2 regions of the Lagierella sp. ICN-221743 genome follow, and region 1 is predicted to be linked to the other one. Evidence: predicted binding sites of a transcription regulator. Region 1 holds the regulator's gene; the other holds the start of a gene.
The links. Region 1 encodes HrcA, which represses chaperone genes, less so after heat shock. Its sites were predicted from a motif close to ATTAGCACTCNATANTATNGAGTGCTAAT; they were not measured.
Positions count from the first base shown of each region.

Region 2: WKS98_RS04175 (co-chaperone GroES) is a predicted target of HrcA. The motif match lies at 11,858-11,886, and genes of this name have one in related genera.

Region 1 covers NZ_JBBKBD010000002.1:20,082-35,682, forward strand. The annotation lists gene infB (translation initiation factor IF-2) at 1-321, opposite strand, end outside; gene rnpM (RNase P modulator RnpM) at 345-608, opposite strand; gene nusA (transcription termination factor NusA) at 598-1,782, opposite strand; gene rimP (ribosome maturation factor RimP) at 1,794-2,255, opposite strand; gene WKS98_RS01175 (hypothetical protein) at 2,358-2,756, opposite strand; gene floA (flotillin-like protein FloA) at 2,756-3,745, opposite strand; gene WKS98_RS01185 (NfeD family protein) at 3,745-4,503, opposite strand; gene rpsU (30S ribosomal protein S21) at 4,583-4,768, opposite strand; gene WKS98_RS01195 (histidine triad nucleotide-binding protein) at 4,857-5,198, opposite strand; gene mtaB (tRNA (N(6)-L-threonylcarbamoyladenosine(37)-C(2))-methylthiotransferase MtaB) at 5,210-6,514, opposite strand; gene WKS98_RS01205 (RsmE family RNA methyltransferase) at 6,518-7,243, opposite strand; gene prmA (50S ribosomal protein L11 methyltransferase) at 7,236-8,159, opposite strand; gene dnaJ (molecular chaperone DnaJ) at 8,156-9,289, opposite strand; gene dnaK (molecular chaperone DnaK) at 9,428-11,254, opposite strand; gene grpE (nucleotide exchange factor GrpE) at 11,269-11,811, opposite strand; gene hrcA (heat-inducible transcriptional repressor HrcA) at 11,824-12,828, opposite strand; gene hemW (radical SAM family heme chaperone HemW) at 12,932-14,089, opposite strand; gene lepA (translation elongation factor 4) at 14,073-15,601, opposite strand, start outside.
Region 2 covers NZ_JBBKBD010000006.1:1,902-17,502, reverse strand. The annotation lists gene WKS98_RS04230 (FtsW/RodA/SpoVE family cell cycle protein) at 1-113, shown strand, start outside; gene WKS98_RS04225 (peptidoglycan D,D-transpeptidase FtsI family protein) at 101-1,528, shown strand; gene WKS98_RS04220 (PH domain-containing protein) at 1,555-2,886, opposite strand; gene WKS98_RS04215 (GntR family transcriptional regulator) at 2,883-3,224, opposite strand; gene WKS98_RS04210 (DUF4230 domain-containing protein) at 3,313-3,915, opposite strand; gene WKS98_RS04205 (undecaprenyl-diphosphate phosphatase) at 4,022-4,843, shown strand; gene ald (alanine dehydrogenase) at 5,009-6,118, shown strand; gene WKS98_RS04195 (ATP-dependent helicase) at 6,246-8,459, shown strand; gene ligA (NAD-dependent DNA ligase LigA) at 8,452-10,428, shown strand; gene trhA (PAQR family membrane homeostasis protein TrhA) at 10,483-11,130, opposite strand; gene WKS98_RS04180 (hypothetical protein) at 11,290-11,661, shown strand; gene WKS98_RS04175 (co-chaperone GroES) at 11,905-12,183, shown strand; gene groL (chaperonin GroEL) at 12,195-13,823, shown strand; tRNA gene WKS98_RS04165 (tRNA-Trp) at 13,955-14,030, shown strand; gene ade (adenine deaminase) at 14,107-15,601, shown strand, end outside.

The DNA.
Region 1 (15,601 bases):
GTTCTTTTGTCTATTCTCGTGTTTAAAAGCCTTACTATCTACCTCTGTTTCGTCATCATTTTCCTTTTTGTGTGAGTTCTTTTTATAATTCTTGTTTTTATTATTATGTTTTTGTTTATTGTTTTCTGCACTAACCTCTTTTTTTGCTTTATTTTTACTACTATTAGGGTTAAATACATCATTAAGTTTATTTTCAAGATCTGCATCAACAGATGACATGTGACTTTTAACCTTTATCCCAATCTTATCCAGCTCCTGAATTACAGTTTTTGCTGGTACATCTAAATTTTTTGCAAGTTCATAAATTCTTATTTTTTTCATATACAGCACTCCTCTCGAACTTATTATTCCATTACATAACTCGAAATCTCCTTATAAATTTCTTCGCTTAATTCAGCGTTTAATGCATGTGAAATTTTTTTGTTTTTCTTTGCTTTTTCTAAACATTCTAAATCTTTACAGATATAGGCGCCTCTACCATTCTTTTTACCAGTAGTATCAACAACTATACCTTCTTCTTTGTTTTTAACTATTCGTAACATTTCGCCCTTAGGTTTGTTTAATCCACAGGCAACACATTTTCTCATAGGGATTTTTTTAGTCTTCATTATTTAAAAATTCCTCTTGGTCTTTATCGATATCTTCAACAAAATCCTCTTCTATTTCATTTGAGTCAGGATTTAAAATAGATTCAATATATTCTTTTTCTTCAGGGAACTCTGGATCTAATTCTCCTGAGTTTATTTCTTCAATATATTGTTCAAAGCCTTTAATATCAACTTTCCAACCGGTAAGTTTTGCAGCAAGCCTTGCATTTTGTCCTTCTTTACCGATTGCTAGAGACAACTGATCGTTAGCAACAATAACTCTCGCTACTTTCTCTTTTTCATCAACAAAAACTTTTTTGACCTCAGTTGGACTTAAACTATTTGCTAAAAAGACTTTTATATCTTTGTCCCAAACTACAATATCTAACTTTTCACCATTTAGTTCATCTACGATATTTTTAACTCTACTTCCTTTAAATCCTACACATGCCCCAACTGGATCTACATTTTCATCCTTTGCAAAAACTGCAAGTTTTGTTCTTGATCCTGCTTCTCTTGCAATTGCTTGAACCTCTACAATACCTTCATTAATTTCTGGTATTTCAAGCTCTAACAGTCTTTTTACTAATCCAACATCAGATCGGGATAAAATAACTTGTGCACCCTTTGTTGTATTTTTTACTTCTTTTATGAAGAATTTATATCTAGAGTTTAGATTGTAAACTTCTCCAGGTATTTGTTCTTCATAAGGGACAATACCTTCAACTCTTCCTAAATCAACATATAATATTCCTCTGTCTATTCTTTGAATTAAGCCAGTTACAATTTCTTTTTCTCTATCTATAAATTCATTATATACAATATCTCTTTCAGCATCTTTTATCTTTTGAATAACTATATTTCTTGCAGTTTGAGCCGCAATTCTTCCAAAATCTTTAGGAGTAACCTCGATGGAAAGTTCATCTCCTATTTCAATACTTGAATTAATTTTTTTTGCTTCAAGTTCTGATATTTGAGTAATTGGATCTTCAACTTCTTCAACTACCTCTTTTATGGAGTATGTTTTTATTTCTCCAGTTTCTTTATTAATACTAACTGTAACATTTGCATTTTCATCAAAGTTTTTTTCATAACTCTTTATTAAAGCTTTTTCTAAAGCTTCAATTATTACATCTTTAGAAACCCCTTTTGTTTTTTCAATTTCTACTAAGGCATCAATAAATTCTTTGTTCATTTTTTCTCCTATTAAAATAATGATAATCTCACGGTAGAAATAGCTTCTCTATCCAGTTCTTCTACCCCTTTTTCAGTTTCAATTTTTAATATATTTTCATTATAGCTCAAAAGCTTTCCTATTAAAGTTTTTTGTCCTCTATGGGAACCATAGAATTTAACTTCTACATTTTCTCCTAGATTTCTTTCATAATCTTTTTCCTTTTTAAAGGGCCTATCAATTCCTGGAGAAGAAACTTCAAGGAAATAAGAATCTTCTATAGGATCTAATTCATCAAGTTTTTCGCTAATAAAATTACTTACTGTTTCACAGTCTTCTATACTTACATTCCCATTACCTTTGCTAATGTAAACTCTTAGTATATTTCCCACAGGTTCTTTAACATATTCAATTTCATATAATTCCAAACCTGATTGTAATATTAGTGGTTCAAATTCTTTTTCACACAGACTAAGTAAATCTTTTTTTCTCATATTCCCTCCCTTAACTAAATAAATAAGAGCGGGACAACCCCACTCCTATCAATTCTACTATCTTAAGTCAATTATATCAAGATTTGCTTAATTTTTCAACCTTTAGTATTTTCTATTAAAAATTTCTGAGTAAATAAAAGCTTCTTTTGCATTAAATTTAAAATCACTTTTATTATTTTCAGTTTGTACATCTTCATTTTCATCTAAAGTATCTTTTACATCTTCAATAACAAGTTCCTTATTCTTATTAACCTCTTTTAGTTTTTCCGGAATATTTAATTTATCAGATTCTTTCTTTATATCTACTTTTTTATTTTTCTTGCTATTTGAGCTTTCTTTATTAACAACTTTTTTTGAACTTAAATCCCTAATTTCAAGATCCACTCTTTTTTTATTCTTTTCAGGATAGGTATATATTGTTTTCTTAGATTTATTTTTATATACTTTTTTTTGATTATCCAAATAGATAATTATAATGATAATAAAAATTAAAAAAAGCATTATTTTTTATCCTTATCATTAGTTCCTGTTTCATATCCTGAAATAGAATTTCTCATTTTTGTATCAGCATTTATATTTTCCATTTTATAATAATCCATGATTCCAATATTTCCATTTTCTAAAGCCTTTGCAATAGCAAGTGGAATTTTGGATTCAGCTTCAACAACTTTAGATCTCATCTTTTTAATTTCTGCAAGCATTTCCTGTTCAGATGCAACAGCCATAGCTCTTCTTTCTTCCGCTTTAGCTTGTGCAATTCTCTTGTCAGCTTCAGCTTGATCTGTTTGAAGCTTTGCACCAATGTTTCTTCCAACATCAACATCTGCAATGTCTATGGATAAGATTTCATAGGCTGTTCCTGAGTCTAATCCCTTAGTTAAAACCATTTGAGAAATGGAATCAGGATTTTCTAAAACTTGACTATGGCTTTTTGCAGAACCGACGGTTGTTACAATACCTTCTCCAACCCTTGCGATAATTGTTTCTTCACCAGCTCCACCAACAAGTCTGTCAATATTTGCTCTAACAGTAACCTTTGCCTTTGCAATAACTTCAATACCATCCATTGCAACTGCAGATATAAGGGGAGTTTCAATTACCTTAGGATTTACCGAAACTTGAACCGCTTCCAAAACATTTCTACCTGCTAGGTCTATTGCAGCCCCTCTATCAAAGTCTAGAGGAATTTCTGCTCTTTGTGCAGCAATTAATGCGTCTACTAAGGTATTTACATTGCCACCTGCAAGATAGTGTGCTTCAAGTTGGTTAGCATTTAAATTTAGTCCTGCTTTAGTTGCTTTTATTAATGGATTTATTATCCTGCTTGGTGAAACCCTTCTTAGTCTCATTCCTATAAGTGTAGATATTTTAATTTTTACCCCTGCAAAGAATGCGGTAACCCAAAGCCCTACTGGTACAAATGTAAAAAATAGGGATAGTAAAACTAAAACTACTACGATTGTTAAAATTAATGATACGTTTCCTGGCATTAAATAATTTCCTCCTTAACCATAATTTTAAATCCTTCTATCTTATAAACCTTTATTGGTTTATTGGCTTCGATAAAGTTGCCTTCAGTAATTGCATCGTATGTTTCTCCATCTATTAAGATTTTTCCTGAAGGTCTTAACATACTAAGAGATGTTCCTGACTTACCCAAAAGTTCTTTCCTATTAATACTTGTATGTGATGAAATATCATCTTGTAATACAATTTTATTAAATGCATTGCTTCGAAATCCCATTTTTAATATAATTACAAAAACTAATAGTCCAATAACTCCAGAAACTGTAATTGATATTAAACTAATAGTAGGATCCTCCATTGCATTGTATAGTGCGTATAGAATAAATCCTATTCCCAATATTCCTGGAATTCCGAATCCTGGAATAAAAATTTCAAAAACTATAAATATAACACCAATTAAGAATAATATTAACTCCAATAGATTGGTATATCCCATTCCTATATTTCCCATAAAGAATAATATTAGAGAAATAATTGCGAATCCTACTCCTACTCCTTTTAAATTGAAAAACAATTCAAAAATTATAAGTAGAGTTGCTACCGTTAAAAGTAAAGTTGAAATGAAAGGATTTGCTAAAAAAGCAAAAAAATCATTAAAAGAGTTTACCTTCAATGGAGTATATAGAAAAATACTTTTTGAAGTTTCTGATGCTATTGTTAGATTTTTTGAAAATAAAATTAAAATAAACAATAAGGTTGAAATAGAAATACGTTTTTTCATACACGCCTCCTATTTATTTATACCCTCCACATATATAAATAAACAAAAAAATACCCAGGACAATCCCGGGTATGCGGTGTTAAAAACCTCTTCTTACTTTTTTTCTTTTAGCTGCTTCTGATTTCTTTTTTCTTTTAACGCTAGGTTTTTCATAGTGTTCTCTTTTTCTGTATTCAGATAACACGCCTGATCTAGCACATTGTCTTTTAAATCTTTTTAAAGCACTTTCTAAAGATTCATTTTCACCAACTCTGATTTCTGGCATAGGTTTCCCCTCCCCTCTTGTATAAAGAGTGCTCATATTGAGCAGAACACTTTAATATTATAACTTAAGAATTATTATATTGCAACATTTAGCCTGGTGGCCATTGTAAACTTCTTCCTGCCAATACATGGAAGTGAATATGATTTACAGATTGACCTCCATCTTTTCCAATGTTATTTACAATCCTATAGCCATCTTTATCAAATCCTTTGTCTTTAGCTAATTTGTTTATTACACAAAAGATATGACCAATTATTTCCTTATTATCTTCATTTATATCATTGGCCGATGATATATGCTCTTTGGGGATAACCAAAAAGTGTATAGGAGACTGAGGATTAAGGTCATTAAAAGCAATAACTGAATCATCTTCATAAATAATAGCTGATTCAATTTCTTTATTTGCTATTTTACAAAAAATACAATCCATTATTTCACCTCCTATATTTCAATTATACCAAATACTTCACCATTTTGTACATTTTTATATTTGATATTAAGAATTTCGTTAATCATATTATCATCTTCCAAAATATTTATTCTAGTATAATTTGTGGCATATCCTGAAATATATCCATTGAAGTCAGATTTAGATTCAAATAGAACTTCAAAAGTTTTTCCCATTAAGCCATTTAAATATTCATTTGAAACCTCTTGGCAAACTTCGGATAATTTTGTACTTCTATATTTTTTAACGTCTCCAGCTATTTGATTTTTCATCTTAGCCGCCCTAGTACCTTCTCTAGGTGAGTATTTAAAAATATGAACTTTTGAAAATCCTATTTTTCTTACAAAGTTACAGGTCATTTCAAAATCTTCTTCTGTCTCTTCTGGAAAACCTACGATTATATCGGTAGTTATACCTGCATAGGGATAAAACTTCCTTATAAGTTTTACTTTTTCTGCGTATTCTTCTGTGGTATATTTTCTATTCATAAGTTTTAAAATCTTATTAGATCCATTTTGAAGAGATAGATGGAAGTGATCACAAAACTTTCCTGTTTCCTTTGCTCTACTTAAGAATTCTTCTGTTATAAGTCTTGGTTCTACAGAACTTAATCTTATTCTTTTAATACCTTCTACTTTGCTGATTTCTTCTATAACATCAATTAACGAAATATCCTCTTCAAAGTCAATGCCATATGACGCAACATGAATACCAGTAAGTATAATTTCTTTATATCCTCTTGCTGCAAGTCTTTCAGCTTCTTTTATTATTGAATTTAGATTTCTTGATCTTACAGGTCCTCTTGCATATGGAATAATGCAATATGAGCAATATTGATTACAGCCTTCTTGAATTTTAATGTAGGCTCTTGTCATTTCAGACTGATTATAGATTTCGAGTTCTTCAAAATCTTTGTCATTTTTTATTTCATCAATAACACTTATCACTCTTTTTTCTGTAAGGGCTCTTTCACAGGCATCTACTATTTGTGATTTATTGTTTGTGCCAAGTACAACATCAACACCATCGATTTCGGAAACTTCTTCGGGCTTAATCTGAACATAGCATCCAACCATGGCTATGATTGCATCCTCATTCAGTTTTTTTACCTTTCCTATGGCTTGCCTAGATTTTCTGTCGCTTTGGTTTGTAACGGTACATGTGTTTATAACAAAGATGTCACTATATTCACCATGGGGAACAACTTCATATCCCCTACTTGTAAAAAGTTCCGTCATAGCTTCAGTTTCATATTGATTTACTTTACATCCCAGTGTTAAAAAGCTTACTTTTTTCATCCTTTACCTTTCTAATTCATAGCCTATTATAGATAGTAAGTTTAATGACGCAGTTTCTGTTCTTAAAATTCTATCTCCAAGTGAAATAGAATTAAATCCTTTTGAAATTAATTCATCCACTTCTTTTTTAGAAAAACCGCCTTCAGGTCCAATTACAATTGAAATTGTATTGTAAATTTTTGAATTTTTTAAAACCTCTCTAATAGGAAAGCCAGATTCTTCATATGCTAAAATACCAAGTTCTTCATCTTCAAGTTCTATTTCATTTAACTTTATTGGATAATCTATTTTTGGTATACTATTTCTCTTTGACTGCATAGCTGCGGCTTTTATGATTTTTTCATATCTTTCTTGTTTTTTATCATAACTTTTCGATTTAAACTTAACTATTGTTCTTTCTGATTCAAATGGAATAATTTCATCCACTCCAAGTTCCACAGATTTCTGTATGATTAATTCGAATTTATCCGACTTGGGCATTCCTTGATATAATTTTATAGAAACATCTTTATTTTTTAATTCAGTTTTTTCTAATACCTTAGTCAAAATAGAGTCGATTTTTATTTCTGTAATTTCAGTTATATATTTATTTGCTTCTGATATTAGCTCTAATTTTTCTCCTACTTTAAGTCTCAGTACGTTTTTTCCATGGTGAAAATCTTCTTTTTCAACTATTTCTATAAAATTATCATCAATAATATTTGACTCATCTATGAAAAATCTAAACATCTTTTTTACCTATAATTCCAGTCCATTCTCCCATATCTAAATCTTTAACGATATTAAAACCTTGCTTCTTTAATTCGTCAATAACCAAATCTTTCTTTTCAATTATAATTCCTGAAACTAACATCAATCCACCATGGTTTAATTTCTCATAAGCATCTGGAATCAAGTTTATTATTACATCTGGAAGAATATTTGCAATAATTAAATCATAATTATCCTTTGACGTGTTTAGTAAATCACTTTCCATAACTTCTATCTTATCTGCACAGTTATTAATTTCTACATTTTCTCTTGCTGTCTTTATAGATAATGGATCAATGTCAAGGCCCAATACATTCTTTGCACCAAGTTTTGCACAGGCAATAGCAAGTATACCAGAACCGGTTCCAACATCTGCAATTTCTTTGTCTTGTAAATTTATTTTTTCTAGAAGTTCTAAGCAAATGGCAGTGGTTTCATGGCCTCCTGTTCCAAAAGCCATTCCAGGGTCTATTTCAAGAATTATTTTATCTGTATCAGCTTTATACTCTTCCCAGCTTGGAACAATTACAAATTTTTCTCCCACTTCAAGGGGCTTAAAAAACTTTTTCCATTCCACAGTCCAGTCATAATCCTCGCACTCTCTTTTATAATCAGTTTCTATTTCAGATGAAAGGCTCTTTAAGTTCTCAATAAGATTTAAAATTCTATTTAAATTTTTTTCATTATCTTCTAGATTAAATTTGATAAATAACAATTCTTCTCCAATTCTTAAATCATTATCTATCTCTACCCAATAGGGTTTAGTTTCTTCAACTTCATCAACTGTTCTATCATCCACTACTTCAAAAGAGTATACTTCATTTTCATATAGGTAATTATAAATTAAATCTTCGTATTCATATGGAGATTTAAGGCTAAAATTTATCCATTTCATATTTCAAACTTCTCCTTGATTCTATCGAATAAAGTTTTTTTATCTTTATGATGTTTTAAATCTATGTCTGAATGATCTGCTAGCTCTTTTAATAGCTCTTTTTGTCTACTATTTAAATTTTTAGGGGTAATAACAACAACTTCAAAATATAAATCCCCTCTTTTGCCATCTTTGTTATTTAATTTTTGAATACCTTCATTTTTTAATTTAAATACTGTTCCTGTTTGAGTTCCTTCAGGGATAGTATATTTTTCAATTCCATCTATTAAAGGGATTTCTATTTCTGCCCCAAGGGCTGCTTGTGAGAAACTTATTGGCATTTTGAAATATAGGTCATAGCCTCTTCTTTCAAAAAGTTCATGCTCTTTAACCTTGATGATTACATATAGGTCCCCTGAAGGACCGCCATTATGGCCAACATTACCTTCTCCTCTTAAATTAATTACGGAGTCATTATCAACTCCTGCAGGGATATCTATATTTATGGTCTTTGTCTTACTTACTTTTTTCTTTCCCTTACAAGTTGGACATTTCTCTTCTATTACTTCACCTGTTCCATGGCATTCATCACAAACGCTAGTTCTTACAAATGTTCCAAAAGGAGATTGCTGTTGATATCTTACTTCACCTGTTCCATGGCATTTAGAACACACTTTAACTTTACTTCCCTTTTTTGCTCCTGTTCCGTCACATTTAGGACAGCTTTCAGTCCTTCTAAATGAAATTTCTTTTTTTGCTCCAAAGGCAGCTTCGTTAAAATCTAAAGTAACAACAGTTTGTAAGTCTTCGCCTTTTTGAGGATAGTTAGTTCTTTTACTAGACGAAAATCCTCCTGAAAAAATATCTCCAAATATATCTCCGAATATATCTGAAAGGTCAAAGTTTATATCGCCAAAGCCACCACCAGCTCCATTAAATGCAGCTTCACCATACATATCATATTTTCTTCTATTTTCATCATCAGACAAAATAGCATATGCTTCATTTATCTCTTGTAATTTTTCCTTTGCATCTTCGTTGTCTGGATTTAAATCTGGATGATATTTTTTTGCAAGTTGTCTATATTTCTTCTTCAACTCATCCTTCGTAAAGTCCTTGTCAACACCTAAAACCTCATAAGGGTTTCTCATTTAAAATTACCTCCATAATAAAATATTAAATCTTCATTTAAAAGATTTAATAACTCAAAAATTCTCTAATTATCTTATCATAATATAGTTTAAAAAGAAAATAGGGACAGAGGAAAACTCCGTCCCTATTTAATATTATTATTTGTCTTCTTCGTCCTCATCTACAACTTCGTAATCTGCATCAACTACATCATCGTTATTGCCTTGAGCTTCTCCTGCATTTGCATCTGCACTTTGTGCATATAGTTTTTCTGAAATCTTGTAAAGTTCTTGAGTAAGATTTTCAGTTTTAGATTTAATTTCTTCAGCATTTTCGGAAGTTAAAGTATCCTTTAGTTCTTTTATCTTTTCTTCAATTGCTGATTTTTCATCTGCACTTACTTTATCTCCTAAATCCTTCATTGTCTTTTCTGTTTGATAGATTACAGATTCTGCATTATTTCTATTTTCAATTAATTCTTTTTTCTTCTTGTCTTCTTCGGCATACTTAGCTGCATCATCAACCTTTTGTTTTATTTCTTCGTCTGATAATTTAGTTGAAGATGAAATAGTCATCTTTTGTTCTTTACCTGATCCTAAGTCCTTTGCAGTAACATTTACTATACCATTTGCGTCGATATCAAAAGTTACTTCAATTTGAGGTACTCCCCTTGGAGCTGCAGGTATGTCAGCTAATGTGAACTTGCCTAATAATGTGTTATCAGCGGCCATTTCTCTTTCGCCTTGAAGAACTACTACTTCAACATTAGTTTGTCCATCTGCTGCAGTTGTAAATACTTGACTCTTCTTAGTAGGAATTGTAGTATTTCTTTCTATTAACTTAGTTGTAACTCCACCAAGTGTTTCAATACCTAATGATAGTGGTGTAACATCAAGTAATAGTAAGTCTTTTACTTCTCCACTTAATACTCCACCTTGAATTGCAGCACCCATGGCAACGCATTCGTCAGGGTTAATATCCTTTTGAGGATCCCTACCTATTAATTTCTTTACTGATTCTTGAACTGCTGGGATTCTTGTAGAACCACCTACAAGCAATACTGATTCAATGTCTGACGCTTGCAATCCAGCGTCCTTTAAAGCTTGTTTAACAGGATCAACAGTCTTTTCAACTAAATGTTCAGTTAACTCTTCAAATTTAGATCTGCTTAAGTCCATATTTAGGTGAGCAGGAACTCCGTTAACAGCAGTTATAAATGGTAAGTTTATATTTGAAGATAGAGTTGTTGATAGCTCTTTCTTTGCCTTTTCAGCTGCATCTTTAAGTCTTTGAAGAGAAGTTGGATCTTGTCTTAGGTCAATTCCGTTTTCCTTCTTAAATTCTTCTGCTAAATAATCGATAACAGCATTGTCAAAGTCATCTCCACCTAGCTTGTTATTACCTCTTGTAGATAGAACTTCAAATACTCCGTCACCTACTTCAAGAATTGAAACGTCAAATGTTCCACCACCAAGGTCATAAACCATTATTTTGTGTTGGTCATGATCTTTGTCAAGTCCATAAGCTAAAGCTGCTGCTGTTGGTTCGTTTATAATTCTTCTTACATTTAAACCTGCAATTTGTCCAGCGTCTTTTGTTGCTTGTCTTTGGCTATCTGTAAAGTATGCAGGAACTGTAATAACTGCTTCAGTAATCTTTTCACCTAAAAAGTGTTCAGCATCCGCTTTTAACTTTTGAAGTATCATTGCAGAAATATCTTCAGGGTTTAAATCCTTTCCATCTATTTCAACTTTATAATCTGAACCCATATGAGTCTTAATTGATGAAATAGTTCTGCTAGGATTTGTTATAGCTTGTCTCTTTGCGGTTTCACCAACTAATCTTTCTCCATCTTTTGTAAAAGCAACTACAGATGGTGTTGTTCTATTACCTTCTACATTTGTGATTATACTAGCTGATCCACCTTCCATAACGGCTACAGCTGAGTTTGTTGTACCTAAGTCGATTCCAATTATTTTTGACATAATATACCTCCTAATTATTCAGAAACTTTGACCATGCTTGGTCTAATTACTTTTCCATTTAAAACATATCCTTTTTGGAAAGTTTCAATAATATTACCTGACTCTACGTCTTCATTTTCTTCCATTAGAATTGCTTGATGAAAATTATGATCAAATGGTTTATTATCTGACTCTATTTCTTCAAGCCCTTCTTTTTTCAAAACTTCTTTAAAATTTTTAATTATTATATTTATTCCTTCAGAATATTCTGAAGATTCCATGTGATTATATGCTCTTTCTAAATCATCTATAACTGGTAGAAGTTTCATAATCAAATCTTCATTAGCTAGTTTAACCGACATTGATTTTTCTTTTTCAATCCTTTTTTTATAATTTGAAAAATCTGCCTGTAGACGAGCCAATGATGAACTTAAACTTGTATTAGCATCTTTAAGTAATTCAATTTCAGATGTCAGTTCAGCGTCTATAATCTCTTCTTGTTCTAAATTGTCAACTTGCTCGTCAATCACATCTTCAATATTGACTTCATCTTTATAATCTTTCTCTTTAGACTCCATAGAATACCTCCTTTATAAACTTATCAGTTTCCATGAAATATTGTACAAACTTGAAATATTTTTTTTATAATCAGATCTCATAGGAGATAACACTCCTAATTTAATCTTATATGCATTGTCTAATATCAATTCAGTAAGTACGAGGCTGTTCTTTGATAGCTCTTCAAGCCCAACCTCCTCTCCAACGAAAACTTCAATATGATTATTCAATTTTTTATTTAGTATTTTCTTTACTTGTTTTTCATCGTTAAGTAAGTTCAAAAAAGATTTTAATTGATATAAATCATTATATTCTGGCATCTCCAAAACTTTTGTTAAACCAGTTACCTTTGTCTTAATATCATTTATCCCTCTATACTCTTTGTTTATAAAATAAAGAAAATATTGTATTAAATCTCTATTTAAAGCAGAACTTACAATCTCGTCAAGTTCTTCAGCAATCAACTCATCTTGGGTATTAATACTTAGAATTTTATTTAACAAAAAATTTATTTTCTTCAAATCTGAGTTGCTAATTTCAAATTCCACATTAAAAACTTTACTTGAAACTTCTAAGTTATCCAATACAAAAACAATTACGTAAGTCTTAGACGTTATATTAATAATTTCAAGTTTTTTAATTCTTGGCTGATTAAATCTTTCTAATGAAGAAATAACTACCGAGTTAGTGGACTCTGAAAGTATGTCACAAGCTAAATTAAGGGCACTCTCTCCTTTAATACCCGATCTTTCACTTCTAAGTGTTAATGAGCTTGTCTTATCATTTGACTTTTGCGCATTAAACTCATTCAATACTTCATTCGCAAAATATCTATAAGCTAATTCAGAAGGAATTCTACCAGAAGATGAGTGAGCCTTTTCTAAAAAGCCTAACTCTTCTAAATCACTCATTTCATTTCTTATAGTTGCAGCAGATACTCCTAAATCAGAATTTTTTGAAATAGTTCTTGATCCTACAGGCGTGCAACTTTCCAAATATTCATTTATGATAAATTCCATAATATGTTTCTTGCGCATATCAATGTCGGAATAGTTCATAAAATCAAATCCTTTCTCGATTAGCACTCACTAACCTCAAGTGCTAATATTATGATAAAACAAAAAAGATCTTTTGTCAACATTAAATCAAAAGATCTTTAAAAAATTTATTAGATATGTCAAAACCATAATCTGTAAAGGCTATTCTATCATCAAAAACTTTTATCAAATTGTTTTTTTCATAACTTTTTATTAGCTCTGAGTTGTCTTTCCATATGTCATATCCAAACTCTTCTAATAATTTTTTTGTAGATACACCTTCTATAAGTCTCATATTCATTATAATCTTTTCAAAAAGTCTATCTTCCTTACTTAGATTGTCTATAATCTCAGTGGGAACAACTTTTTGTTTAATTGAGTTTATATAATCTTTATATCTATGATGATTGGTATACCTTATACCGCCATTATAACCACTTGCTCCTAATCCAAAGGCCGCATATGGCATAGTATGCCAATATTTTAAATTATGTTTTGATTCATAGCCTGGTTTAGAAAAATTTGATATTTCATATTGAAAAATACCAATGTGTTTCAAAAAATTAATAACTTCATGATAGTATTTTCTATTTACATATTCACTTGGTAGATTTAAATTTCCTTTTTTATATTCAAAATTAAATCTAGTATTATCTTCAATTATAAGGTCATAATAAGAAATGTGGTTTACATCTAACTCTTTAATTATATTTAAATCGTTTAATAGACTATCTTCTTTTTGCCCAGGAAGTCCCATAATAAAATCTAAACTTATATTTTTAACTCCAAAAGATTTAAGCTTCATTATATTTTTATAGGCAATTTCGCCTGTATGAAGTCTGCCTAACTTTTTTAAAATAGAGTCGTTAAATGTCTGTACCCCTACTGAGAACCTATTTATTCCACAGTTTAGATAATCTTCTACTTTATTTTTTTCAAGATATTCGGGATTACATTCTATGGTGTACTCTATGTCTTCAGAAATATTAAATCTAGATTTTATTAATTTATCCAACTGAATAATCTTTTCGCTTGGAACGTAATTAGGTGTACCTCCACCTAAGAAGATTGTATCAAATTCAAAGTCTTTCCAGTTCTCGTATGAATAATTTATTTCCTCAAAAAGATACAGGAAATATTCATCAATTCTCTTATCTTGGTATGGCATGGTAGAAAAGTCACAGTAATAACATTTCGACGCACAAAATGGAATATGGATATATAGTCCAGCTTTTTTTGCTAAATTATTTGTCTTCGTCATATTTTAATACTGCAAGGAAGGCATTTTGAGGAACTTCAACAGATCCAATTTGTCTCATTCTCTTCTTTCCTTCTTTTTGCTTTTCAAGTAGTTTTCTCTTTCTTGAAATATCTCCACCATAGCATTTTGCCAGAACGTCTTTTCTAAGCGCCCTTACAGTTTCCCTTGCAATAATTTTTGATCCAATGGACGCTTGAATAGGAACTGCAAATTGATGTCTTGGAATTTCATCCTTAAGCTTTTCAACTATAACTCTTGCTCTTTCATAGGCTTTATCTCTATGAACAATTAATGAAAATGCATCTACTAATTCTCCATTAATTAAAATATCAAGTTTATCAAGATTAGATTGTTGATATCCTTTAAATTCGTAGTCAAGTGAAGCATAACCCCTTGTCTTTGACTTTAACGCGTCAAAAAAGTCGTATATAACTTCATTTAGAGGCATTATATAGTTTATGTTCACTCTTTTCTCGTCAAGATATTCCATATTTACAAAAGTTCCCCTCTTGTTTTGGCATATTTCCATAATAGCGCCTACATAATCTGTTGGAGCCATTATGTTTGCATCGACGATAGGTTCCTCCATGTATTCAATCTCTGAAGGGTCAGGTAAGTTAGAAGGGTTTTGTATTGTAAGCATTTCTCCAGCCTTAGTCATTACATTATAAATAACTGAAGGTGCTGTAGCTATGATATTTAAATCAAATTCCCTATCCAGTCTCTCTTGAATTATCTCCATATGAAGAAGTCCTAAGAAACCACATCTAAAACCAAAACCCAAAGCTTGTGATGTTTCAGGTTCAAAAACTAATGAAGCATCATTTACTTGTAATTTTTCTAAAGCTTCTCTTATTGCATTATATTCTTCGCCTTCTGCAGGATAAATTCCGCAGTATACCATAGGAGTTACATCTTTATAACCAGGTAGTGGATCCTTTGTAGGATTCTCTGCTGAAGTAATTGTGTCCCCAACTTTAGAGTCTCTAACATTTTTAATAGATGCAACTACAAAACCTACATCTCCTGCTCTAAGCTCTTTAACTGAAACTGGTCCTCCTGCAGTATAACCAACTTCAGTAACTTCAAATGTCTTACCTGTAGACATCATCTTAATATCCATTCCAGGTTTAATAACCCCATCAAAAACTCTTACATATGATACTACCCCTTTATATGAATCGTAGTATGAATCAAAAATAAGTGCCTTTAAAGGCTCATTGTCGTCACCAATTGGTGCTGGAACATTATTTACAATATCTTCTAGAACTTGGTCTATATTTGTTCCTTCCTTAGCAGAGATTTGTGGAACACCTTCGGTATCAAGGCCAATGATATCTTCAATCTCTCTCTTTGCAAAATCAATATCTGCGGAAGGTAAATCAATTTTATTTATTACAGGAAGAATCTCTAAGTCTTGGTCCAGTGCAAGATAAACATTGGCAAGGGTTTGTGCTTCCACCCCTTGACTTGCATCAACTATTAAAACTGCTCCTTCACAAGCAGCAAGAC
Region 2 (15,601 bases), on a different contig from region 1:
CATTTGTAAGTTATGGTGGTAGCTCCATGGTAACTTCATTTATCTGTCTAGGAATATTACAATACTGTTCATCGGATATAAAAGATAAGATGGTGGAAGAATGGAAAGAATAAATAAAAAGATAATAGTTGTGCTGACCATGTTTTTAGGATTGTTTTTAGCATTGGTGTTATACATGACCTACTTCCAAATTGCAAAGGCAAAGGATATTGCCACCGGGGAGTACGCTCAGTACAACAGAAGGCATTGGGTTGATGAAAACAAAGTCAAGAGGGGAACTATTTATGACTCTGAAGGAAATGTATTGGTAGAAACTCAAACAGACAGTAACAACAATAACTTTAGAAAGTTTTTATACGGTTCAATCTACTCGCCAATTACTGGATTCAACTCTAAGAACTATGGAACAGCTGGACTGGAAAAATCATATGCAAAGACACTTCTAAACATAAAAGAGAATACACCGCTATCTGACTTAAAGAAGCTTGTAGAAAATCAAAAAGATGGTAATAACTTGACACTAACCACAAACTCAGAACTTCAAAGCTATACCATGAAGCTTTTGAAAGAGCATAAGGGGTCCATTGTTGCCATGAATCCAAAGACTGGAGAAATCTATGCCATGGCTTCCTTCCCAACATTCGACCCAAACACAATTACAGCGGACTGGGAAGATATTATAAATAATGAAAAGGACGCAAGGCTTCTTAACAGAGCTACCCAAGGGCTTTACACACCGGGTTCCATATTTAAGGTTGTAACAGCCACAGGTATTTTGGAAAATCAAGATAAAGTTGAGAGTATGGAAATAGAGGACGAAGGTTCAATTAAGATTGGTGGATACAAAGTAAGTAATATTAATGGAATGGTAAATGGAAGAACCGATTTGAAAAAAGCTTTAGTAAAATCATCAAATGTTTACTTTAGTAAGCTCGGTTCAGAAGTTGGTGGAAAGATACTTCAAGATGTAAGTAAGAGATACTTCATTGGAGAAAAAATTCCATTCGACCTACCAACTACAAAGTCCATTAATGGATACTATGATGGGATAGACGCTGCAAATATTGCAACCACTTCCTTTGGACAGGGGGACACATTGGTTACTCCCCTTAATATGGCCATGGTTATGTCTGCCATAGCAAACAATGGTGTTATGATGAAACCTTATATAGTGGACAAGGTAACTAACCCTGAAGGAGAAGTTGAGTTTAAGAAAAATCCTGAAATACTATCAAAGGTAACCACACCTAAAATTGCAAATGAAATCTTAAAAGATATGGTTGCAGTAGTAAGAGACGGCTCGGAGGCGGGCTTGAGAGCAGTTACAGTTGCAGGTAAGTCAGGTACTGCAGAAATAAAAGATAAGAAGTCTACAAACGCATGGTTTATTGCAACAGCGCCGGCGAAAAATCCGACCATTGCCGTTGCAGTTGTATTGGAAGACAGTGGAACCGGTGGAGACGAATCCGCTGGGCCAATAGCAAGAGAAACCATAAGAAAGGCATTAAATCTTGGACTTGGAGAATAAATAAGCGAAGACTCTATGAGCCTTCGCTATTTAATTTCATTTTTTATTTCTTTATATAATTTTTCCGTATCCTTGTCGGTCTTTTCATTGAAAATATAATTCTTATCCGCCTTAATAAAGATAACTTTTTTGCTGTTGTTGTAATAATATAGCCTTACATTTCCAATTCCCTTTACTGAAAAGGATCCATAACTTTGGCTTTCCAATGAGGTGCCATTTGTCCTTACAACATTACCTTGTGGAAATTCATCCAATAATTGTATTTCTTTGATGTCCTTATATTTTATTTCATCATTGTACATCTTTGCAGAAATTGATATTTTATCTCTTCCCACATTGTAATTATAATTTGATGGTGACAGGAAGTAAGGTAGTGATGCTAGTAGAACCACTCCAATGATTAAACTTCCATAAAAAATTGCCTTACCTACCGGTCTTCCTCTGTTTAAGTCCATATTGCCAGGAGACATCTTTGATGGGACAAAAATTCTAGGATCATCTTTGTTTTTATATCCAAAGATATCGTAGTAGTCCACTTCATCCACATTTAAGTTTACGTCGCCCTTAGAAATTTTGTACTGACTAATGACAATGGCAAGCATTCCAAAAGTTATGGCGATTACATAAATTATAAATGGCCAATATGCATATGGATTTTTGTAAGAAATAATAGTTGCTAGCAAAGTCAATACAGATAGAAATGAAGTAAAGATAAGTATCGTTTTACTAAACTTGCCCTTATTTTTTATATTTAGCCTTACATTTTCCTCTGTGTCTTCTGAATAAATTATATTTGGGGATTTTTCTATTGCCATGGCAAAGTAAATTAGACTTAGGTTTATAAGCGCTCCCGTAATTAGCATCATGGTGGAAGTTTTTATGTCGAAGTCTAAAAAGAAAAGTCCTGGCAAAAGTAATATCATTGGAAGTAGGTGCATGAATTTACTTGGCATATTCTTTTTTATTTCCACATTTGCCTTTAAGTCGGCGTACTTTACACTTGAATGTACTCTCTTAAGTTTTTTGTACTCCCTAAGCTCCTTCATTGCCCTGTAGATGAAGATATTTATTAAAATGGCGTAAATAATAATCCCAAAAACGAATAAAAGCATTTTAATTAATTCTGTCTCTGCAAAAAATACCAAGAGTGCTATTGGAAGAAATATTTTAAATATTAATGAGCTTTCTCTTTTTAATTCTTCAGTAATTTCACTTACTCTTTCATCATCGATTAGGTCGTAGGGGATGGATGTGGATAAAATATATCCGTTTTTGTAACTTGTAATATATTTTATTTGAAACTTCATTAAAAAAAGTATTAAAACTAAACATCCCACTAGGATTAAATTAAATATCATAGCACCCTCCTAACTAGTTCTTCCATATTGTACCCACGAGCCTTGCCTTCCAGTAAAAGTTTTTCTAAGTTCTTTTCAAATTCTTCTTGTTTTAAATTGTCCAAGCTTGAAACCATAGCGCCAACTCGTCTGTGAATTTCGATAAAGCCTTCATTTTTTAAAATGTTGTAGGACTTTTGAATTGTCATTGGATTTATTCCAAGATCTGCTGCAAGGGACCTAACTGCAGGAAGTTCATCTCCCGGATTAAGTTCACCCATGCCTATTAAAGATACGATTTCGTCTCGCACCTGCTGGTAGATTGGAATTTCACTTGCCATATCAATTTTTAAAATCATATGCTCTCCTTCCTCTGTCTTATCTGTATTAATTATTATAATACAAGTAATGCAAAAAAACAACTCCAAAATAATTTGGAGCATATTTTTACTTAAAATAAATTTTTATTTCGTAATCTTTAAAAAGGTCATCAAGTTTAAGTAGTTCCTTAATTGTCTTTTCAGCCTTTTCATTTGCTTCAGTTAAAAGACCATTTTTAATTGCCTTTTCTTCCACAACTTTTTTTTGATCCTTTGAAAAGTCGTTATAGTCTTCAATCTTTATAGGATTAAATATTGTATCTTTTTCTAAAAAAACCTTTAGTGACTCTTCCTTTATCTCGTGGGAAAGTATTGTGGAACTAGGAATTTGAATATCAATTCTATTATTGCCAAAGCCTACCACTGCCTTTTCTAAATTTACACCGGCATGAATTACACCGTCATATGAAACTATAAAACTCTTTGTTGTAAATGGAATCTTCCAACCATAGAAGTCGTTTTGATTTTCAAACTGTCCCATGTTTGTATAGTAATATTTCAACGTAGTTAATTCTTTTGCTTCTTCCAGTCTATTGTTAATTAGTTCGGTGGTCATCTCTGGAGTCATTTCCTTCTTCGTCTTTAACATTCCAGCAAAGAACAGAGCGCATCCTAAAACCAAAAGAACAATTATTTTCACAAATAAAAACTTTTTATTTTTTGTCTTCATAATACCTCCTTGTTTTATTATAATGTATGATAAAGATGTGAAAAAATCAAGTAAGATTTGATTATGTGGCTTATTTTTTTGTATAATTGAATAGTCGAGGTGAATTATGATAGAAATTTTAAAAGCGATTATACTTGGAATTGTTGAAGGGATTACTGAATGGCTTCCCATATCTTCAACAGGCCATATTATTTTAGTAGATGAATTAATAAGACTTAATGTAAGCGACGAGTTTATGTCCATGTTTAAAATTGTAATCCAACTAGGGGCAATTTTAGCAGTTGTAGTACTATTTTGGAACGACATCTTCCCATTTGAAAAAAGAAATGGAAAGGTTGTTGCAAATAGAGAAAAGTTTAGCCTTTGGGGGAAAATTATTATTGCATGCATTCCTGCTGTTTTAATCATTCCCTTTGATGATGTGTTTGAAGAAATGTTTCATAAACCAATACCCATTGCACTTGCGCTTATAATAGTTGGTATACTATTTATAATTGTTGAAAACAGAAATAAAGAAAAAGTTCCTAAGATTAATGACGTGAAGAGCATTAGTTATAAAATTGCATTTTACATTGGTGTGTTTCAACTATTTGCCGGAATATTTCCAGGGGTTTCAAGATCAGGCTCTACAATACTTGGAGGTATTCTCCTTGGACTATCAAGAACCGTTGCCGCAGAGTTTACTTTTTACTTGGCAATCCCGGTTATGTTTGGTGCAAGCTTTTTGAAACTACTTAAGTTTGGATTTGCATTTACATCCTTTGAGCTAATGATACTTCTAGTATCTTCCATAGTTTCCTTTGTCGTGTCCATACTTACAATAAAGTTCTTACTTTCATATGTAAAGAGGCATGACTTCAAGGTGTTTGGTTGGTATAGAATAGCACTTGGGATAATTGTAATTTTATATTTTACTTTTTTAAAATAGAAGGGGCAGCGGCTCCTTTTTTATTTACGAAAAAATTTTAGCAGTTTAAATTTATAAATTGACATGAAAATTAATCCATTTTATAATATTATTATTCAAGATAAAACGAAGAAATTTAGATTGTGTTGACGTATAAAAATTTATAAAGAAAGTGAAGGAAAAATTATGATAATAGGAATACCTAAGGAATTAAAGGACCAAGAGTCTAGGGTTGCGGCTGTTCCAGCAGCGGTTAGTGACCTTGTTAAACATGGAATAGAAGTGTTAATCGAAACTGGAGCGGGACTGGGCTCTGGAATTAGCGATAAAGAATATGAAGACGCGGGAGCGCATATTATAGATTCTGCCAAAGAGGTTTGGGAGAGGGCAGATATGATTTACAAAGTTAAGGAGCCCCTTAGAGAAGAGTATAAATATTTAAGAGAAGGCCTTATTTTATATGCCTACCTTCACTTGGCAGGTAACGAAGAGCTTGTGGATGAATTAATAAAACATAAAGTAACTGCAATTGGTTTTGAAACTGTACAAAAGGGAAATAAACTTCCGCTACTTCAACCTATGTCTGAAATCGCCGGCAGAATGGCGGTGCAAGAAGGAGCCAGATATTTAACAAAGCCTGAAGGTGGCAGGGGAATCCTTCTACAGGGAGTGCCTGGAGTAAGGCCTGCCAATGTGGTTATAGTTGGTGCCGGTACAGTTGGTACAGGTGCAACTAGAATAGCAGTTGGTATGGGTGCAAGGGTTACGGTTTTGGATGTAAATGTGGATGCTCTTACAAGACTTCACAACATCTTTCCAGATAAAATTGAAACACTTTATTCAAATCCAATAAATATCGACGAAGCCGTTAGTTCAGCAGACCTGGTTATATCAACTGTGTTAATACCAGGGGGACGTGCCCCACAACTTGTTAAGGTGGACAGCGTTAAGAAGATGAAGGAAGGTTCCGTTGTGGTTGACGTTGCCATTGACCAAGGTGGTTCAACTGATATAACAAAGGGACGCCCAACAAGTCATAGCCATCCAGTTTTCAAAGAGTATGGTGTAACATTTTATGCTGTAGCAAATATACCAGGGGCAGTTGCCATGACTTCCACATATGCACTTTCAAATGCAACAACAGTATATGCAAAGGCAATTGGTGAATATGGTCTTAAGGGTGCAATTGAAAACTTTCCTGAATTAAGATCTGGAATAAACACATATGATGGCAAGGTTGTTATTAAATCAGTGGCAAAAGATACTAAGCACGAACTTTGCGAATTAAATTTATAGATAATGAGAGCCTATGGGCTCTTTTTTATTTTGCTATGTTATAATGAATAAGGGAATGGAATAAATTTTGAAATAGCTAACAGGTCTTTAATATTTATATTTAGACCTTTTTTGATAGGAGAAATAAATGAACGAATTACTTAAAGGACTTAATGACAGACAGAGAGAAGCGGTGTTAACAACCCAGGGGCCACTTTTGATTCTTGCCGGCGCAGGCAGTGGAAAGACAAGGGTTTTAACCACGAGAATCGCCCACATATTAAACGAAGGACTAGCACGAAGGTGGGAAGTGCTTGCATTTACCTTCACCAACAAGGCAGCTGGGGAGATGAAGGACAGAGTTGAAAACTTACTTGGAGAAGATGTTTCAAGCATGTGGATTGGAACCTTTCACTCCATTTGTGTAAGGATTCTTCGTGCTGAAATAACGGCACTGGGATACACAAACAACTTCACCATATATGACAGGGCGGATCAACAGTCATTAATCAAAGAGATACTTAGAGACAAGGGCATAGGTGCAAAGGACTTTCCTGTGTCTGCGTGTTTAAATGCAATTTCTTCTGCGAAAAATATTGGGGAAGGTGTAAATTACATTAATGACATCTATGGATACCATCCAACCTATAAAGTATTTGGAGAAATTTTTGAAGAGTACGAGAGAAAGAAAAAATTATACAATTCTTTGGACTTTGACGACTTAATACTAAAGACCTTGGAACTGTTTAGAGAGCATGACTCTATAAGACAAAAGTACGAAAATAAATTTAAATATGTATTTGTGGACGAATATCAAGATACAAATAAGCCGCAATATGAATTAATAAAATACTTTTCAAAGGGATATGGAAATATTTGCGCCGTTGGCGATGGCGACCAATCCATCTATGGATGGAGAGGTGCTGACATAAGTAATATTTTAAACTTCGAAAAGGACTTTGAAAATGCCAAGGTAATTTTGCTGGAACAAAATTATAGATCAACAAAAAATATCTTAGATACAGCCAATAGGATTATAAGAAATAACTTTGAGAGAAAGGAAAAAAATCTTTGGACCGACAATAAAAAAGGTGACAGGGTTGTCTATAAAGAAGTAGACTCGGATATGGAAGAGGCCATGATAGTTACAAATTACATCGAACAACTTCGAAACGACGACTACAAGTTTGAAGACATGGCAATTCTCTATAGAACCAACGCCCAGTCCCGGGCCTTTGAGGAGATGCTTATGCGTGAAGGCATCAACTATAGGGTTGTTGGTGGACTGAAGTTCTACGACCGTAAGGAGATAAAGGACCTTGTTGCATACTTAAAGATATTTGTTAACCCCGATGATGATGTGGCATTAAAGAGAATTATCAATATACCTAAGAGGGGCATTGGGGATACTACCATAAACAAACTGTCCGACATTGCTCTAGAAAAGAACTCATCCATATATAGAATCCTTTCTGAAACTGCCATTGAAGGAATAACTGGACGTACCAAGGCAAAGCTTCAAGAGTTTATATATATGATGGAAAATATAAAAAAAGAGAAAGACAGTCTATCGGTAACTGATTTTGTAAACCATGTACTAGAAAAGACAGGCTATTTAAAGATGCTAGAGGAGTCAAACCTAAGGGAAGACAGAACGAGAATAGAAAATATTTCTTCATTTGTATCGGCGATTTCGGATTATGAAAAAACTGCAGAGGAGCCATCCCTTGAAGACTACCTTGCAACGGTGACTCTACTTTCTGATGTGGACAAGACCGATGAGTCAAAGACGGGAGTTAGCCTTATGACCATACATGCGGCAAAGGGACTGGAATATAAAATTGTTTTTCTAACTGGAATGGAAGAAGGACTTTTCCCTTCAGAAAGAACTATTGTAGAAGACGACGGACTGGAAGAGGAGAGAAGGCTTTGCTATGTGGCACTAACTAGAGCGGAAGAAAAATTATATTTAACTTCATGTAGCAGCAGAAGGGTTTTTGGAAAGTTTATGATGCATAAGCCATCTCGCTTTATTGAAGAGATGGGAGACTGCCTTGAAGTTCAAAAGCCAAAGTCATATCAATACACCGACAACTTTAGAGAGACCTTTGCAACGTCAGCACAGACCATGGCAAAGGACTTAAGGGAAAGCTTTGTGAAAAAACCTGATCCAAATAAAAAAACCTTGGAAGGGGTCGATCTAAAGCTTGGCTACAAGGTAAAGCATAAGAGCTTTGGTGTGGGAACAATTATAACAATCACTGAAAAAAGTGGAGGGGATGAGCTTGTAATAGCCTTTGATAAAAAGGGCATTAAAAAGCTTAACAAGAGCATGGCACCATTGGAGTTATTAAATGAGTAAAAAGAGAATTGAAGAATTAGTAAAACAATTAAACGACTACAACTATCACTACTACACTCTTGACGAGCCCATAGTATCTGATGGTGAATACGATAAATTATATGATGAACTGGTAAAGCTGGAACATGAAACGGGAATTATATTACCTGAGTCGCCAACACAAAGAGTTGGTGGAGAGCTTTTAGAGGGCTTTGTAAAACATACCCACTTGGCGCCTCTATACAGTTTAGATAAGGCGCAGAACATTGAAAAAATTCGTGAGTGGGAAAAGAGGGCAGAAAGACTTGTAAAGGCCTCTAACGAAAAAGTATTAGAATTATTATTTTTAGTAGAACTTAAATTTGACGGCCTTACAATAAACCTAACCTATGACGAAGGAAGGCTTGTTATGGCTGCCACCAGAGGAAATGGTGTTGTTGGGGAAGACATTTTGGCCCAAGTAAAAACTATTCCATCAATTCCGTTAACAATTCCATATAAGGGTAGAATCGAAGTGCAGGGAGAAGGACTAATGCCACTATCTGCACTAAGAAAATATAATGAGATGTATACTCCTGCCCTTAAAAACGCAAGAAATGCAGCGGCGGGGGCCTTGAGAAACCTGGACCCAAAGGAGACAAAGAAGAGGAATCTAACCGCTTACTTTTATAATGTTGGCTATATTGAAGGAAAAGAGTTTACAAGTCAAGAAGAGATGATGCAGTTTTTAAAGGACAATCGCTTTAAAGTGCATCCGTTTTTAAAAAAAGCCAAGACCTTGCAGGAATTGGAAGAAATTCTTTCCTATATAAAAGAATATAGAAAAGAGATTGATGTACTAACCGACGGTGCAGTTATAAAGATAAACGACATGAAGACGAGGGAAGTTCTTGGATACACAAATAAATTTCCAAGATGGGCCATTGCGTATAAGTTTGAGCCAGAAGAGTACAGCACCATCGTCAGAGAAGTTGAATGGAATGTTGGAAGGTCTGGTAAGGTTACACCAACGGCGCTGCTAGACCCTGTTGAAATAGGCGATGTATTAGTTAGTCGTGCCACTTTAAACAATATGGACGACATCGAAAGAAAACAAGTTAAGATAAATTCAAGAGTGTTAATCAGAAGGTCAAACGATGTAATCCCAGAAATCCTTGGAAAGATTGAGGACTATGAAGATTCAAAAGAAATAGTTATGCCAGGGGACTGTCCTTTCTGTCACACACCACTAATTAGAGATGGAGTACACTATTTCTGTCCAAACTCCATGAACTGTGAACCACAACTTGTTTCAAGGTTAGTTCACTTTGCATCAAGAGACGCCATGAATATAGATGGACTTAGTGAAAAGACCATTGAAAAGATGCTTGAAATACTAAAGGTACACGAAATATCTCAAATATATTCACTAACTGCACAGGATCTATATAAACTTCCGGGATTTAAAGATAAAAAGGTAAACAATCTTTTAAAGGCGATTGAAAATAGTAAAAGTGTAGGGCTTAAAAACTTTATCTACGCCATAGGTATACCAAATGTGGGAATAAAAACTGCAGAGGACTTGGCAAATAGATTTAAAACATTTGAAAATCTTCGAGAAGCGACTGCCCAGGAGCTTGTGGAAGTTCCAGACATTGGTGGCATAACCGCCGACGCCATAGAAGAGTTCTTCCACGATGAAAAGGTAGTGGAAGGCCTGGACAAACTACTTGATGAAGGCGTTAAAATTATAGTAGAAGATAATAAAAAAGATGTTGAACAAAAGTTTAGCGACATGCGTGTTGTTATTACAGGCTCCTTTGAGGATTATTCAAGAAAAGAACTTGAAGACATATTTAAATCCATGGGAGCAAAGACTTCTTCATCCGTATCCAAAAACACCGACATGGTTGTGGTAGGAGAAAAACCTGGTTCTAAGTTCGACAAGGCGAAGGAACTGGGCATAAGAATTGTTGAAAAAGATGAGCTAGAAAAAATTTTAGGAAAATAAAAACATCAAACCCCAGTTAAAATAACTGGGGTATTTTAATATAGGTATTAAATTTTAAAGCAAGAATAAGTATATGGCAAAAAACTGAACTATTGCTGCAATAAGAACAAAAATATGCCAAATAAAATGGGAATAGGTTGACTTTTTCTTATAAAAATAGGTACCTAAGCTATAAATTACACCGCCAATTAGTATAAGGGTGAAAAAGCTAATAGAAACATTTTCTACAATTGGCTTAATAAGAAATATTGCAATCCAGCCCATTAAAATATATAAAAAAGTGGAAAACTTTTTATGTTTATCATAAGTCCTAAAGGAAAAAATCTTATAAATAACTCCAGCTAAAGCAAGTAGTGTGATTATTACAAGAAAAATAATTCTTAAATTTCCTTTTAAAACTAATAAAATTATCGGAAGATATGAACAAGCAATAAAAATAAATATAGCAGAGTGGTCTAAAATTCTTAAATATTCCTTCGCCTTAGTAAGACTAAGAGAGTGATATATAGTTGATGATAAAAATAAAAATATGAAGCCAGATGCATAAATGGAAAATGCGACAATCTTATTCGTATCTTTCTGAGCTACACTTGGTATTAAAAGCAAAAGTAAAAAAACTATGCCTATAATAACGCCTATTCCATGACTTAAAGAGTTTAACAGTTCTAATTTAAATTTTGACACTTCATGTTTAATTTTCATGGCTATTCCTTTCTTAAATTTCAATTTTAATTTAACTCATTATATCACAAAGTAAAATTAAAAAGGCAAAGGTATTATGTATAAGTAAAAATTGGGTATAAAAATTGTAAAAAGGATGAGCTAGAAAAAATAATAAAATAAATTTATAGAAGGTGCAAAATGAGTAAAAAAGAGAAAAAAGAAATGGACTCAAGAAAAATATTTTATATAGTAACAGCAGTTTCTGTGTTAATCTTTGCGGTGGGAGTTATAATTACCACCGTCAATGGAAAGCTAGACGGCAGCGTGTTTAATAAAAGATTAGACTTCCTTGCAGATATGACTTTCTTTATACCATTTTGCCTTTGGGCTTGGTTAGTTGTAGTTGGACTTCTATTCGTTAGAAAAAACTTTTTGGTTGTGACCACATGTATACTCTTGGCTATACCACATATAATTTTTATTGCAGTAATGATTGGCTATTCAAACTCTCTGCTTGAAATTCTAAAGAGATATGTTATGATTTTTAGCTTCGGAAGCCTAATGTTGTAATTGAATAAAATTTTTTTACGCAGGTAAAGGGCGCATACACTAGTAGCATGGGCCTTTTATTTTAAGAAAAAAATTTATAAAATTGCAAATAGGAAAAGCCTTTCTTTTTTATTGAAGACAGTATAGAATAGAAAAGTAAAAAGATTTAAATTAGCTTGCAATATTTTTAAAAATGTATTATCATAAGAATGTAGTTATTAGCACTCTAGGTCGTAGAGTGATAAAAATAAATAGGAGGGTATTATGAATCTGAAACCAATAGGAGAAAGAATTGTAGTAAAAATGTTGGAAGTAGAAGAAAAAACTGCTTCAGGTATTGTATTACCAAGCTCAGCACAAGAAGAGCCACAAGTTGCAGAAGTGGTTGCTATATCCAACGAATTATCAGGAAAAGATAATTTAAATATAGAAGTTGGAACAAAGGTTATTTACTCAAAGTATGCAGGAACAGAAGTTAAGTTAGAAAGCGAAGAATACATTATTGTAAAACTTGAAGACGTACTTGCAATCGTTGAAGGATAAAAGGAGGAAACATGGCTAAAGAAGTTAAATTTGCAGTAGATGCAAGAGATGGTTTAATAAATGGAGTTAACAAACTTTCCGACACAGTTAAGGTTACTTTAGGACCTAAGGGAAGAAATGTTGTATTAGATAAAAAATTTGGATCACCACTTATAACAAATGATGGTGTTACAATCGCTAGAGAAATCGAATTAGAAAATAGATTCGAAAACATGGGTGCACAACTTGTAAGAGAAGTTGCAACTAAGACAAACGATATCGCGGGGGATGGTACAACAACTGCAACACTACTTGCTCAAGCAATAATTAGAGAAGGTGTTAAGAACCTTGCAGCTGGAGCAAACCCAATGATTATGCAAAAAGGTATTAAGAAGGCTGTTGACGTTGCTGTAGAAGAAATAAAAAATATTGCAATGCCAGTAGAAACTTCATCAGCAATAGCGCAAGTTGGTGCAATTTCTGCAGCTGACGAACATGTTGGACAAATGATTGCTGAAGCAATGGAAAAAGTTGGCAAAGACGGAGTTATAACTGTAGAAGAATCAAACACTATGGGAACAACTTTAGATGTTGTTGAAGGTATGCAATTTGGAAGAGGATATCTATCACCTTACATGATGACAGATACTGAAAAGATGGAAGCTCATCTTGAAGATCCATATGTACTTGTAACTGACAAAAAGATTTCAAACATTCAAGACATATTACCTGTACTTGAACAAGTTGTTAAGTCAGGAAAACCTCTATTCATAGTTGCAGAAGATGTAGAAGGAGAAGCTCTTTCAACTCTTGTAATCAACAAACTTAGAGGAACTTTCAATGTTGTAGCTGTTAAGGCACCAGGATTTGGAGACAGAAGAAAAGAAATGTTAAAAGACGTAGCAATCCTTACTGGAGCTAACATGATTTCTGATGATGTTGGAATAGAATTACCATCTGTAACAATTAACGATTTAGGAACTGCAAAAAAAGTTAATGTATCTAAAGACAATACTGTTATCGTTGACGGAGCAGGAAGTAAAGAAGCTATTGAAGAAAGAGTTCATATAATTAAAAAGCAATTAGAAAATGCAGAATCAGATTTTGATAGAGACAAACTTCAAGAAAGACTTGCAAGACTTGCAGGTGGTGTAGCAGTAATCCAAGTTGGTGCTGCAACTGAAACTGAATTAAAGGAAAGAAAGCTAAGACTTGAAGACGCTCTAGCTGCTACAAGAGCTGCTGTAGAAGAAGGTATAGTAGCGGGTGGTGGAACTGCTTATGTTAACGTTCTTGACAAGATTGAAGCCCTTCTTGAAGAAACAGAAGGAGACGAAAAAACAGGAGTTAACATCATATTAAAAGCTCTTGAAGAACCTGTTAAACAAATTGCTAAGAACGCTGGCCTTGAAGGATCAGTAATAGTTGAAAAGGTAAAGGCTGAAGAAAAGGGAATCGGCTTTGACGCTTACAACGAAAAATATGTAAACATGATTGAAGCGGGAATTGTTGACCCTGCAAAAGTTACAAGATCAGCACTTCAAAACGCTGCATCAGTAGCTGCAATGTTATTGACAACAGAAGCTGCAGTAGCAGAAATAGAAAAAGAAGAACCAGCTCCTCCAATGCCACCAGCAATGCCAGGCGGAATGGGATTCTAAAATAAATAGATAATAAATAGCATGTGGGAAAATCTCACGTGCTATTTTTTTAATCAAAAAAACAATAAAGATATACGCTTAAAAAGATTTGACAATGTTTTCTTGTTTTAGTATAATCTAATTTGTTATGTAGGGGCATAGTTCAGCTGGTAGAGCGTTGGTCTCCAAAACCAAATGTCGGGGGTTCAAATCCTCCTGTCCCTGCCAAGACGACCTTTGGGTCGTTTTTTTTATGCCCAAAACTGGTATAATGTTCATATAGAAAGCTCTTTAGGAGGAAATTATGTTTAATGCAAATAAAGAATTTATTGATGTAGCCATGAAAAGAAAAAAAGCTAATTTAGTTTTAAAAAACGGGAAAATCATAGATGTGTTTTCAAGAAGTGTTATAGAAGAAGACTTGGCAATTCATGAAGGAGTAATTGTCGGCTTTGGCGATTACGAGGGAGAGGAAGAAATTGATTTAAAAGGAAAGTTCGTAGCTCCAGGACTTATTGATGGACATATACATATAGAGTCCTCCTACCTAACACCAGAGGAACTAGGCTCTCTACTTGTGAACTTTGGAACTACAACCATAGTTGCAGACCCTCACGAAATTGTAAATGTTAAAGGACTAGATGGCCTAGACTATATGATTGAAGCTTCAAAGAAAACCGAGCTTGATATAAAGTATGTGTTGCCATCATGTGTACCTGCAACGCCCTTTGAAAACGCAGGTGCAATTGTAAACGCCGATGACATGCATGAACACATGCACATGGAAGAAGTAATTGGTCTAGGAGAGTTTATGAACTTCCCGGGAGTTATATATGGAGATGATGAATGTCTAAAGAAAATAAATCTTGCAAAGAAAGAAAATAAAATAATCGATGGTCACTGTCCGGGACTTAGAGGAGCAGAACTAAATGCATACATTGGCGCAGGAATTTCCACAGACCATGAATGTATGACAGAGGAAGAGATGAAAGAAAAAATATCTAAGGGCATGTATATACAACTTCGTCATGGCTCAGCATGTCATGATTTAGAAAGGCTAATAGATGTTGTAGATGAAAAGAATTACCAAAGATGTATGTTCTGTTCAGACGACAGACAACCAGAAACAATATTAAAAGATGGTCACATAGACAATCATTTAAGAATAGCAGTAAAGCATGGTATAGATCCAATAATGGCAATACAAATCGCAACTATAAATGCGGCTGTTTGCTATGGCTTTAATGACAGAGGAGCCATTGCACCGGGAAGAAGAGCAGACCTATCAGTTTTTGAAGATTTAAAAAACTTTAAAAACACCATGACCTTTATAGAAGGTAAAAAAGTTTCTAAAAATGGGAAGCACTTATCCAAAGTAGAAAAAGCTAATATGGAAAAAGTTTTAAATTCATTTAATGTAAAAGACTTTAGTATAGATAGATTAAAATTAAAACTAAACACTGAAAAAGCAAATGTGATAGAAATAATTCCTGGAGGAGTTGTAACAAAAAGTATAGTTGAAGAAATTGAAATAGATAAAAATGGAGATTTCTTATACAATCCTAATAGAGATATAGTAAAGATAGCAGTTGTGGAAAGACATAATGGAACGGGGAATGTTGCAGTGGGACTACTTAAAGGATATGGAATTAAAAGAGGTGCCGTTGCAATATCCATAGCTCACGACTCACACAATATAATAGTATCTGGAACAAACAATGAAGACATGGCAGTAGCAGTTGAAGAACTTACCACCCAAGGTGGAGGAGTAGTGCTTGTAAAAAATGGAAAAGTTATAG